DNA from 3 places in the Paenibacillus sp. M2 genome. Region 3 is predicted to be linked to each of the others. Evidence: riboswitches for the same ligand, from Rfam matches in the RefSeq annotation. Region 3 holds a riboswitch; each other region holds the start of a gene.

Region 1 (4,469 bases), 3.0 Mb from region 3:
CGTCCGGCTGCCATCTGCTGCCGGGAACGTGATGTCTTCGTACTTCATGTTCTTGGCTTGCATCGGATTGGAGAAGACCGGCGCTACAGTAGGATTGGATAATACCCATGCGATATAACCATGCAGTGCAATAAAACAAAACAGTAGAAAAAATACAACGGAGAGCAGCAGCGCTACGATAATATGTTTGAACCGAATCAGCCTCGGTGATAGGGAAGAGGGCAGATCGGACACTTTTGTTTGCAGCGGGGCTTCGCTCTGGGATGTTGGATACATGAATGCCCCTCCTTTGAAGTTCAGTTGAAGATAACAACGACATGAAAAGAGAATTGCGTCGATTTCAGAGCCTGCTTCAGAGCGATATCTTAATGTAATATATCTTTATCGTATGTTCCAATATAGTCAAAGTCAATTGATTGAGGGCATTTGTTACGCAATTGTTATATAGTTCTTAAGATATATGGGTAACATTACCTTAGTGTGTAAATTACAGGGGATTAAGTCTTATAAAAAGGAAAAATTTACACGTTGGCCTATTTTAATTTTGGCTCTTTTTGGTTTACAGATGAGACCGTTTCTCATATAATTTATGTAACCAAGTTTCATGTGATGAAACATGAGGAGGGCATTATGCCATGGAAGATCGCAAGTTAACCGTCCGGGCTGTGGAACGGGCGCTGGATATATTATTATGTTTTACCACACGCAGTGATCTGGGACTCACCGAAATTGCCAGCCAGATTGGCCTGCACAAAAGTACAGTGCACCGTTTGATGGCTACGCTGGAGGATCGAGGGTTCGTGATCCGCGATGCAGCAACAGAGAAGTACCGACTTGGCATCCGAATCTGGGAGCTGTCAGCTCATATGTCCCGCAGTGATGATCCCGCTATTCTGCTGCTGCCTGCGATGGAGCGACTGAGAGATCGATTGGGGGAGACGGTAAGTCTGTACTTGCGTGATGGGAGTGAAAGGATACGGATTCAAGCTGTGCAAAGTGATCAGGCGATCCGCCGAGTCGCTCCAGTGGGTGTTAGACTCCCGCTGTCTGTGGGCGCTTCCAGCAAAGTTTTGATGGCGTTTGCCACGGACGAGGATCGTGAAGAACTGATGAACGGGCCGGAATGGCCGGTGTTTATTGATCCCGCGGTGTATTTGGCGCAAATGGGAGATATCCGGGATAACGGATATGCGACGAGTTATGAGGAGCGTGAGCCGGGAGCTGCCGCGGTATCTGTACCGATTATGGATCGCCGAGGCAATATTGCAGCTGCTCTCTCGGTCTCAGGGCCTGTCAGCCGACTTTCGCAGGAGACATTGCATGAATACGCACCTGTGTTGAAGGATGCTGCTACGCAGATGGGGCTCATGTTATCCTGATGCTGATGTAAGTTTGTTTCCAAATTGAGTTGGTGTTCTGGAATATAAAGGTTGTTTTTGTGTTCCGGTTGCGCTACTCTGTAATGGACGGCCCATCGGGGTCAGCTTCATTGAATATGAACGGCGGCATGTGTGTGCCGCAACTTGTTAACGTTACTGGGGGAGTCCGAACTGTCCGGACTGAGACGGAATCGCATGAGATTCCGGACCCTTTGCACCTGATCTGGATCATACCAGCGTAGGGAAGTAATCGGCGATATGACCACAACCACCATATGATGTGACCCTTGTAGGGCTCCGTTTAGGAGCCGCATGAAGGTGCATTATTGGTGATGGACATAAAAGTCGGTTCCTTCGGGGACCGGCTTTTTTATATACAGTGAACGGGCGATATAGCACGTACTCCATCGACTTCTTTTTCAATAACCTGCGAAAGTGGGCTTGGATGATGAGAGAGAAGTCACCATAGATCCATGATCTGTGGTAGCCTCCGTTCTGTTGTTAACTGTACATGAATAATGTCTCCCTCTGGTCTGGTGTATGATCGCTCTTTCTTCTCTGCGCTCTGTATGATTTGGACAGGAGCGTAAGCGAGCTAATGACGATACCAACCAAACAAGCGATGATCACTGAGGAGGAGACAATCGAACATGAGTACAGGAAATCAAACGGGACAACAAGCGATGGAACAGGAACATAACGGTCAGCAGGTGGAAAAAGAAACAGGAGCGGCCGGACGGGTTCAGCCCTTTCCGGGCAGCCGCAAAGTCTACATTCAGGGCTCACGGTCGGACATTGCTGTACCGGAGCGTGAGATAGCCCTTCATGACACGAATACTCCCCAAGGGGTGGAGCATAACGAACCGCTGCGTGTCTACGATACGAGCGGCCCCATGACCGATCCCGCATTTCATGCGGATATCCGTGCAGGTCTGCCAGCCCTGCGCACCCGTTGGATCACAGAGCGCGGCGATGTTGAAGCTTATCGGGGCCGTACGGTTAAACCGGAGGATAACGGACTGAAGCCCGGAGGGAAGAGAGCCGGCGCCGAAGAGTACCCCGGATTACGTGGCAAACCGCTGCGGGCACAGCCAGGACGCTGTGTGACCCAGATGCACTACGCGAGACAGGGAGTCATTACGGCAGAGATGGAATTCGCCGCCATTCGTGAGGGCGTGGAACCGGAATTTGTACGTCAGGAGCTGGCGAGTGGACGGGCCATTCTGCCATCCAACATCAATCACCCGGAGAGTGAGCCGATGTTGATCGGTCGTCATTTTCACGTGAAGATTAATGCCAACATCGGCAACTCTGCCGTATCCTCATCCATCGAGGAAGAGGTGGAGAAGATGACTTGGGCAGTACGCTGGGGATCGGATACCGTGATGGATCTGTCCACAGGCAAAAACATTCATACCACTCGGGAATGGATCATTCGTAATTCTCCTGTGCCGATTGGTACGGTACCGCTGTATCAAGCGCTGGAGAAGGTGAATGGCGAAGCGGAGGCGCTGACCTGGGAGTTGTACCGTGACACACTCATAGAGCAGGCAGAGCAAGGCGTGGACTACTTTACGATTCATGCAGGTGTACTGCTGCGTTATATCCCGATGACGGCCAAACGGATGACAGGCATTGTGTCCCGGGGCGGGTCCATTATGGCAGCATGGTGTCTGGCGCATCATCAGGAGAATTTTTTGTACACTCATTTTGAAGAAATCTGCGAGATTATGAAAAAGTATGATGTGGCGTTTTCGCTGGGAGATGGACTTCGTCCAGGCAGTATCTACGATGCCAATGACGAAGCTCAGATGGCAGAACTGGCTACGCTCGGGGAACTGACGCAGATCGCATGGAAGCATGATGTGCAGGTGATGATCGAAGGTCCGGGTCACGTGCCGATGCATAAGATCAAAGAGAATGTGGACTTGCAGATGGAGATATGTAAAGAAGCACCGTTCTACACACTTGGGCCGCTAACGACTGACATTGCGCCAGGATATGATCATATCACGTCTGCCATTGGGGCAGCCATGATTGGCTGGTTTGGCACGTCGATGCTCTGTTATGTTACGCCAAAAGAACATTTGGGCCTGCCCAACAAGGATGATGTGCGCGAAGGGGTTATTGCCTACAAGATCGCAGCTCATGCCGCCGATCTGGCGAAAGGCCATCCACGTGCTCAACGCCGCGATGACGCATTGTCCAAAGCGCGGTTCGAGTTCCGTTGGCGTGACCAGTTCAACCTGTCACTGGACCCTGAACGTGCGTTGTCCTACCATGATGAGACGCTGCCAGCAGAAGGGGCCAAAGAAGCTCATTTCTGCTCCATGTGCGGACCGAAGTTCTGTAGCATGCGCATTACGCAGGACATTCGTGCCTTTGCCGCAGACAAAGGATTATCCGATAATGAGGCTGTAGCAGCGGGCATGCAAGAAAAGGCCGAGGAATATCGGACACGCTCCTAAGGAAGCCAAGTGATGAAGGTTTTTTGAAGCTTTAAATTATAAATATTGATTAATGTTTGGACAAGGCCAAACCCGCTTCACCGTAACTCTTGGATTCAATCCAACTTACGCCAAATCTGAAATAGGATACCTGCGATGACAAACAGCACGCCATCAGAAAGTTTAAGATTACTAGCATGTAGAAGTGCGGAAGAACCCATACCGACTAGGAACAAGATAAGAATATATAAAAAGCGCATTAATTTATTCACCTCTCTTTTTGAGTGAAATGTGTAAAAGAGAACGATTGTTATATCGTTCTCTTTTGTGAATTTAAATTTATTCTACCTTTTATTACATAAACATATTTAACAAAGACTTTATTAATAATTAAAATTTTTAAGTGTACCTCTGGAATCATTATCAGCAGAGCCTGAGAAGCTAACCTCTAGAGCTCCAAAACTCAATCCTACACTGCCCGTACCTTTAATGTGGTAGTAATTGGATTGTATTTGAGATAGACCACTTTGATTTCCTTGCTTTTTATGTTCTATTGTAAAGACGGCAGAGGCAACCTGTTCTGTTATAATAATGCCCCCTTTGAGATCAGCATTGAATCCAACACCATTCTCACCAGTATATG
Region 2 (4,469 bases), 410 kb from region 3:
TCCAAAAAGAACTGGCTTCAACCACACAGATTCCTTTACTTCAGAATACCAGCGTATTTGAGCAAGTTAGACAAAGCCGGATTGTGACTACTGTTCAGGATGATCTGGCTGATGTGATTAACCGCCATAATGAGTTTGCCAGAAAGAACGGTATTTCCTATACGTTTACGATGCCCCTGATTGCGCAGCAAGATTGGTACAACTCCATTAACGATACAGGCATTATGGCCTTTGTCCAAGGTATAGGTGTGGGTGACCAGAAGATCAACAATTACGCAATTGGTGGAGGCAGACTTGTGAAGAAAACCGCCATCGTAGGTGGGGTAGATCCTTTAACGGGTATCAAGTACTACTATCCCTCCACATGTGGTAATGGTTACCGTGCTGAAGAGGTGTTTACAGACGCAAGACAAGCAGCTACACAGGGCTATTTCGAATATAAATGCTCTAATCGTTAGGGTAGCCTGCATGACATAATCATGTAAGAGGTTCCTGAACTGTTTACATTACTTTCAGAAAAGACGGGACCTGTGCTAGAATAGGGTTTCGGAACAATAACAAAAGTAATGTCTAATAGATAGGAGCAACCTCATCTTATGAGTTTATTGTCAGTAGAGAACGTAAGTCACAATTTTGGAGATCGCACGTTATTTAAAAATGTATCGTTTCGTTTACTTGCCGGAGAGCGCGTAGGACTTGTTGGTGCCAATGGTGTGGGTAAATCAACATTAATGAACATCCTTACCGGTAAATTGCTTAAAGATAGTGGAAAAGTGGAATGGACACCTAAGGTCCGTTATGGATATCTGGATCAGCACACGAAGCTTACGCCAGGCAAAACCATTCGTGACGTCCTTAAGGATGCATTCCTTCCGTTGCTTGAATTGGAAAAAGAAATGATGAATATTACGGACCAGATGGCAGATGCAGATCCAGATAAGCTGGAGCAGTTGCTAGAAGAGATGGGCGATATTCAGGAACAACTGGAACAGGGCGACTTTTATCTGATTGACGTAAAAGTGGAAGAGATGGCCAATGGTCTTGGTTTGTCCGCAATTGGTCTTGATCGAGATGTCGCAGCTCTAAGTGGTGGACAACGTACCAAGGTGCTTCTTGCCAAGCTTTTGCTCGAGAAACCTACAGCGCTTTTGCTGGATGAGCCGACCAACTATCTGGATGTAGAACACATTGAATGGTTGTCACGTTACCTGAAGGACTACCCGCACGCGTTCCTCTTAATCTCCCATGACACGGAATTCATGAATGAAGTCGTAAATGTCATTTATCATTTGGAATTTGCCAAATTAACGAGATATGCAGCGAACTATAACAAGTTCCTCGAGATGGCTGATATGAATAAAGCCCAGCATATTGATGCATACGAGAAACAGCAAGAGTACATCAAGAAACAGGAAGATTTCATTCAGCGTAACAAGGCACGTGCTTCAACTTCAGGTCGAGCGAAGAGCCGGGAGAAACAGCTGGACAGAATTGAACGTATTGATCGTCCGGATGAAGCAGCTAAACCAACGTTCAAATTCAAGGATGCCCGCGCGAGCAGCAAAACGGTCTTTGAGGGCATTGATTTTGAAATTGGATATACGTATCCTTTGCTGCCCAAAATGACGATGACAATTGAACGTGGTGAGAAAATTGCCATCGTAGGTTGTAATGGTGTGGGTAAATCGACACTGCTGAAAACAATTCTGGGTAAAATATCTCCACTCAGTGGAAAGACCTTTTTGGGAGATTATCTCGAAACGGCCTATTTTGAGCAGGAAGTTCGTGCTGGAAATATCACGCCTATCGAGGACGTCTGGAATGAGTTTTCACATTTGACCCAGAATGAGGTCCGGGGTCATCTCGCTCGCTGTGGGTTGAAAAATGAGCACATTACCCGTCCGCTTAACATGCTGAGTGGTGGAGAACAAGCCAAGGTTCGTTTATGCAAACTTTTGATGCGTGAAAGCAACTGGATTTTATTCGATGAGCCGACAAACCATCTCGATGTCACAGCCAAAGCGGAGTTGCAGCGTGCTTTGCAAGAATTCAAGGGAACGGTGTTACTTGTATCTCATGAACCTGATTTCTACGAGGGTTGGGTTACCAAAACATGGAATGTCGAAGAATGGTCTGAGAAAAACTAGAAGATTCAAGACCATGTTTAACAGAAATGACGGTGACAAAAAAATCCGTCTATGGTAACATAGGCTACAACTTCATATGAACACTAGGGGGGCCGCACGATGCGGCTGAGATGGAAGAATGCGATTCCGGACCCTTTGCACCTGATCTGGATCATACCAGCGTAGGGAAGTGGCGAGCGCGTTTCAGTGAATGACGTGAGCAACGGCAATTCGAAAGGATTTCAACCGTCTGCTTAACGAATTGAAACATGCAGTTGCGTGTATAACGTTAAGGCTATAAGGTCTATAGCTTTATTACACGAAATGAACTGTATGCTTCAGTCAGTCATCTGGTCCTATAATTAACACGCAGCCACTCCCCTACGGGAGTGGCTTTTTTGTGTTTTCATAGCATTCACGCCTGGAAGGAGATGAACAGTACGGTAATTTCTCATGAACGTGTACACGGATCATTTGAACTGCATGTTGTATCTACGGGTGTAGGGAATCAAGCATCTTTTGTAAAAGCTGCAAAGGACATTTGGCCATGGGTGGACTACATCCATATACGAGAGAAACAACTCTCATGGCAACAAAAGATCGGTTGGGCTGAAAGTCTGCGTGGTGTTGGCGTTCCATCTTGTCGCATCGTTATCAATGGTTCAGAACTGCCACCACAGAATGACATCTATGGCGGTGTACATTGGGGGCAAGAGGCTATACGTAACTACAACCCTGCTGTTATAAGCAATGTCCAGCGAATTCGTCTGGGTGTATCTGTTCATTCAATCGATGAGGCAAAAATCGCTGAAGAACGGGGAGCCGATTACCTTTTCTTCGGGCATGTCTACTCAACCAACAGTAAGCCTGATCTTGAACCAAGAGGATTATATGCTCTGGCTGAAGTGTGCTCTGGTGTCTCCATTCCTGTCATGGGGATTGGGGGAATCAAACCGGGAAACATTCACGCTATTCGCTCTGCAGGCGCACAGGGAGTTGCTGTGATCTCGAATGTATGGGCGAGCGTTTCCCCGGATCGGGCGGCTGCATTATTAAGGCAGGGTATCGTTGCTACAGAAGGTCTGAGCCGCTGAATCAAGGAGATGAGAGGATGAAAAAGATCATTACTGATAGACCGGATAAGATTCATGCAGAAACGATTATTGTAGGCGGAGGCGTTGTTGGATGTGCCATCGCATATGAGCTTGCTTCCCGTGGACAGGATGTGCTGTTGCTGGAGAGTTCGGCGATTGCAGGAGGCACTTCTTGCGCGGCGGCTGGAATGCTGGCGGCAGATAGTGAGGATTTTGCTCATCCTTTGATGGCTAAGCTCGCCAGGCAGAGTAGACAGTTACTTATCGAACAACAGGTGCTAATGGCTACACTCAGTGAGGTAGAGACTGGCCTGCAACGCCAGGGATTCCTAACTCCTTTTCGTTCATACGGTGAATTAAGTAGTTATAAGAACAATCGGAAGTCTGCGTTGTCTGCTTCTACTGATGAGGTATGGTGGGATCGTTCCGTTGTGCAACAGGAGGCATCATGGCTCAACAGAGATACGTATGGAGCCTATTACAGACCTTACGAGAGTGAAATTCTTCCAGTCCATCTAACGAAGGCATACGCCGAATCCGCTCAAGCATTGGGAGCACGGGTTATGGAGGACATACAGGATATACGTGTGCAAGCAAACGAACACGGCGTGCAGGGGATCACCACATCGATCGGTGAGATGAAATGCAAACATGTCATTATAGCGGCTGGATTACAGAGTGAAGAGTTGATGAGACATGTAAATCTGAGCTTGCCTGTGTGGTCGGTGAAAGGTGAAATAGCCGCCGTTCAGTTCTCAGATGAACATGCAGGGTACAGACCTGACAGAACGGTGTATGCAGAGGATATCTATATTGTTCCCAAAGCCAATGGCGAAGTTTGGCTTGGGGCAACCAGTCTGCCAGGCAGAACGGATTTGAACGTTTCTGTACAGGGTGTTCAAAAGCTGCTAACAGCGGCTACCCACTGGGTGCCTGGGATGAAGGAAGCACAATTTATACGAGCGTGGGCAGGCGTAAGACCGGCAACTCCAGATGGATTGCCTTATATAGGTGCTTGCAAGAGTATACCCGGGCTGTTCGCCGCCTTTGGGCATTACCGCAACGGTATCTTGCTTAGTGCGATAACAGGCAGGCTTATCGCTGAGTTGCTCGCTGGCAAAATCTCAGAAGAACTCGGAATTGAGGCGCTGAGTCCGGAGCGATTGAACAGAAAGGGAGTGGTGCAGTGAATATCATCGTTAATGGTCAACGGATGGAGATTGAAGACAGATTGAATCGTGTGGATAAA
Region 3 (4,469 bases):
GAGCAACTGGAGATTGAAGAAGGGATTCGATCTCTGGAGGACCTGTATCAAGATGATTTCCCCATTGGTGCAGCGGTGTATCGCTGGCAGTTGGAAGGCGCATATGGACAACTGCTCACAAAACACTTTAACAGCTTGACCGCAACCTATGAGATGAAACCGAAGTACATTTCTCCTTCCGAAGGTGTTTATGAGTTCGAGGCAGCCGATCAATATGTTCAGTTCGCCGAGGAACATGGTATGGGCGTACGCGCACATGCGTTGTTGTGGCATATTGATGCTGCAGAGTGGATGTTCAAGGAACCTCAGGGTAACCCTGCGAGTCGAGAATTACTACTTGCCCGGATTCAGGATTACGTTGAAACCGTCATGACCCGATACAAAGGTAAGATCTATGCCTGGGATGTGGTAAACGAGGCGATTGCGGATAGCAATGGTGATGCCAACGGTTTACGTAAAAGTCCCTTTTATGAACTAATCGGTCCGGATTACATTGAGAAAACCTATGAATTCGCCCGTGCAGCCGATCCGGATGCCAAATTATACTACAACGAATACTTCACGGAAATCCCTGAGAAAAGAGAGCATATGTATCGGTTGGTCAAACGACTGAAAGAGAAGGGGCTCATCGATGGTGTGGGTTTGCAATCCCACTATAACATGGAATCCCCGCCCATCGGCGAAATTGAAAAAACGATCAACATGTTCGCCGAACTTGGATTGGATATTCAGATCACGGAACTGGATGTGGATAGCGGAATTCCATTTGGTGAAGAGATGTCCGATGAAGTTGCGGTAAAGCAGGCGTATCGATATAAGGAACTGTTGGATTTGTACAAAAAACACAAAGATCACATATCTTCAGTTACCTTATGGGGACTCCAAGATGAGAAGTCTTACAACAACCAGGCTATGCTGTTTGATTCAGCCCTGAAGGCCAAAAAAGCATACTGGGGACTCGTGGATGAATCCAGCTTGCCTGTGTTGACACAGAGAGCCGTCTCACTTTCAGGTAAACCGGATATCAAAAAACAGTCACAAGATCCGCTCTGGAACAAAGCGGTGTCTACTCCACTGAAGGGTGATTCTTCAGGATCAGCTAGTTTCCGCACCTTATGGGATCAAAGTAACCTATATATCCTTGTGGATGTTCAGGATGCGAAGGCTGACGTGAATGACAGAGTAGAACTCTTTATTGATCTCAATAATGGCAAGACCACCTCATATGAAGCAGATGACCGACATGTAATCATTAAGCGGTCGGGTAAAGCTGAGGGCGCGGAGCAACGTTCATATCGTGTACGTGAGACAAAAGTCGGATATCAGGTTGAATTGTCCATTCCATGGGGTGGTATCCAAGTCGGATCAGAATATGAAGCCGGCTTGGATATCCGTGTGACTGACGGCGGTGCAAGTGGGGCACAACATTATAATCCACTGTACTGGAATGATCGAACACAATCACAGGAGCAAGATACAAGCAAATACGGCGTGATTCAACTTGCTCCTATGCCCAAATCTGCACAAGCTGTGCAAGGGATTGTTCAGATTGATGGGAAGAAAGACGCATCATGGAATAAGGCTGTACCATTTGAAGTAAAACGGTTGAACCAGAGCGAAGGTGCAGAGGCAGTGGCTCGCGCAATGTGGTCAGGTGAGTATCTATACCTGCTGATCGACGTCACTGATCCAAACATCATTACAGACAGCATTAACCCATGGGATCAGGATTCGGTTGAGATTTTCCTGGACGAGAATCACCAGCGCACACCGTATTTTCAATATGATGATGCCCAGTTCAGAATCAGTGCAGACAATGTGGGAACCTTTGCAGGGGGGGCCTCACCCGGACGCCTTGTAAGTGCTGTGAAGAAAACAAATAAAGGATATCTCGTAGAAGCAAGAATCCAATTACATTCACTGACACCCAAAGCTGGAAATGTTCTCGGTTTCGAGCTTCAAATTAACGACAACCAGGGCGGAGGTAAGCAGAACGTAGCCAAGTGGAATGATATGACCAATGAGAGCTGGAGAAACACTTCCCAGTACGGAATAATCACTTTTGTTGGAAAGAACAAACTCGGGCATTAAACCATCGGCAGTAATTGCAAGAATAGAAACCATCATAACAGTGGCTAAAACTCAACCATTGTTGTGATGGTTTTCATCGTTTACATACGTCACCGAAGGGTGATAAGGGGCGATACAATCTGCCTTGACTATATTTAACAGCCCTTGATATACTAAATGGATGTTATTTTCTCTTTTATGGGGATAAGAAAGTTATCAACTACATACAACCGTTTGCGAGGGAGCCTTAACCGGCTGAGAGGGTGTTAAACCGACCTTACCTGATTTGGATAATGCCAACGTAGGGATGCAACGATGAAACGCTGACTTGGGTAGCTCATGCGAACCCCCCTTGTTTTAGTGTATTTGTCTGCGAAACATCCATAGGATGTTTCGTTTTTTTGTTTTTAAATACGTACATTATGAATTGGAGGAACATATGTTGACTATTTCAGAGAGACTGTATCAGGCAGCACAGCCCGTGTGGAAGGAATGTCTCGAGCATCCCTTTGTTAAAGGAATCGGAGATGGTTCCTTACCGGTCGAACAATTTCGTTATTATTTGCTGCAAGACTACTTGTACCTGTATGATTATGCCCGTGTATTTGCACTAGGTATCGTCAAGTCGCACGATCCCAAATTGATGCAGTTTTTTAGTAAAAACGTAGATAACATCTTGAATGGCGAAATGAAAATTCATCGTTCTTATATGGAGCGATTAGGAATTACAGAGGATCATGTTTTTCAGGTAAAACCTGCACTGAAAAATGCAGCTTACACTAACTATATGCTCTCTGTTTCCCATGCGGGTGGCATAGCAGAAGTACTTGTATCCATTCTGGCCTGCTCATGGAGTTATGCAGAGATTGGTCAAGTCCTTGCTCAAAAACCAGGTGCAGCTGAGCATCCTTTTTACGGAGAGTGGATCACAGGATATGCTTCCTCTGAATACAACAACAGCAATCAATCCCTTGTGACGTTAACGGATAAACTATTAGAAGGCTGTAGCGAGGGAACGTACCAACGGATGGAGGATATTTTCGTGATGTGCAGTCGTTTTGAGCTTGATTTTTGGGAGATGTCATGGGGGCTGGAGCCTTGAGTTCAATGTTAGTTAATTCAATTAGAGAGCAGCTAATCAAGATGAGTACAGCGAATAATCAGAACGTGTCAGCCCCAAAAGAGATGATTAAACATTTCAACAACAAGCCCTGATATAATAAGCAAATAGCAACTATCTATTTTCTATGGAGGTGAGGCTATTGAAAACAATCGGGGTAGGGTTCTTACATGCACGGCTCTATGCAAAGCCAGTGAAGGATATGGCAATGCTTTGCATAGAGCCCGGGAATAATCACATTGCCAACGACGAATCGTAATATTCTACTAACTGGCTTTGCACCTTATTGATCTATTAAATAAGGAGTGAGGCCCATGAAATATTCAAAAGCCGAGTCTATTTTTCCGGAAGAATTGTTACGGATCATTCAAGAATACGTTCAAGGGGAATTGGTTTATATCCCAAAACCCAAAGAGGCGCACCTAAAATGGGGCGAGAAAACAGAGAGCAAGAGTAGGGTCTCTGCTCGAAACGCTGAGATTAAATCCTTATTCTGCAATGGAGTCAGGATAGAGGAGTTGGCGGGTCGGTATTTCTTGTCCTGCGAAAGCATAAAGAAAATAGTCTATACAAAGAACTAATGAAATCCGCTAACTCGTCGTTTCGACGGTTTAGCGGATTTTGTGCAAAGATGACTTAAATCAACTTATACATAGTAACCGCACCTCTAAATCGATAGACTCAAGTTAAGGTTGTTGTGATGAAGGACGGCCGGATCATACAAAGAGGTGTAACGAATGAACGAAATCATAAAGAAGAAGCTGCTGGACAAAAATGAACTGCTCATTAACATGGTGATTGAACGCGTAAAAAGAGATTTTCTAGAGGATATCGCCATTATTGGGCTTACTGGTTCATTTAGCACCGGTGACTTTCACGAGAAGAGCGATCTTGATTTAGTCATCATAAATAATACAGAAAAGGGATGGGAAATATCCGATTGCTTCATCTTGGATGACGTTGGATATGATATCTATTGCACGCCATGGGATTCAAGAATACAAGAGCAATCCACCTTGGAGAGTTCCAACGTATCCAGCCTAACCGACCTAAAAATACTCTACTATGCAACGCCTGAGGATTTGGAAAAATTGAACGAATTCCAGCAAAAAGCTCTTGATGCACTTGCGAATCCGATAGGAGAAGCGTGTCTTAATCGGGCAAATAAATGGATCGATCTGGCTAAGCAAGCATACAGCAATACGATGCTTGGTGAAGATATCGGTTCAGTGCGATATGCATCTGCTGGGGTTCTGTACAATCTAGTCAATGCCTTGGT

What was found. A riboswitch is a leader RNA that binds a small molecule or an ion and turns the genes downstream of it on or off. The one in region 3 is predicted to bind thiamine pyrophosphate.
Region 1: another riboswitch for thiamine pyrophosphate. It lies ahead of thiC (phosphomethylpyrimidine synthase ThiC); the one in region 3 lies ahead of tenA (thiaminase II).
Region 2: another riboswitch for thiamine pyrophosphate. It lies ahead of ACETMN_RS18445 (thiamine phosphate synthase); the one in region 3 lies ahead of tenA (thiaminase II).

What each region holds. Positions count from the first base shown of each region.
Region 1 covers NZ_CP169648.1:741,920-746,388, forward strand. Annotated here, with positions in the region: gene ACETMN_RS03590 (alpha/beta hydrolase) at 1-276, opposite strand, end outside; gene ACETMN_RS03595 (IclR family transcriptional regulator) at 636-1,379, shown strand; TPP riboswitch at 1,528-1,641, shown strand; gene thiC (phosphomethylpyrimidine synthase ThiC) at 2,063-3,847, shown strand; gene ACETMN_RS03605 (hypothetical protein) at 4,210-4,469, opposite strand, start outside.
Region 2 covers NZ_CP169648.1:4,113,608-4,118,076, reverse strand. Annotated here, with positions in the region: gene ACETMN_RS18455 (hypothetical protein) at 1-458, shown strand, start outside; gene ACETMN_RS18450 (ABC-F family ATP-binding cassette domain-containing protein) at 597-2,147, shown strand; TPP riboswitch at 2,223-2,332, shown strand; gene ACETMN_RS18445 (thiamine phosphate synthase) at 2,525-3,220, shown strand; gene thiO (glycine oxidase ThiO) at 3,238-4,410, shown strand; gene thiS (sulfur carrier protein ThiS) at 4,407-4,469, shown strand, end outside.
Region 3 covers NZ_CP169648.1:3,701,798-3,706,266, forward strand. Annotated here, with positions in the region: gene ACETMN_RS16665 (endo-1,4-beta-xylanase) at 1-2,091, shown strand, start outside; TPP riboswitch at 2,299-2,396, shown strand; gene tenA (thiaminase II) at 2,510-3,172, shown strand; gene ACETMN_RS16675 (CD3324 family protein) at 3,505-3,771, shown strand; gene ACETMN_RS16680 (nucleotidyltransferase domain-containing protein) at 3,928-4,469, shown strand, end outside.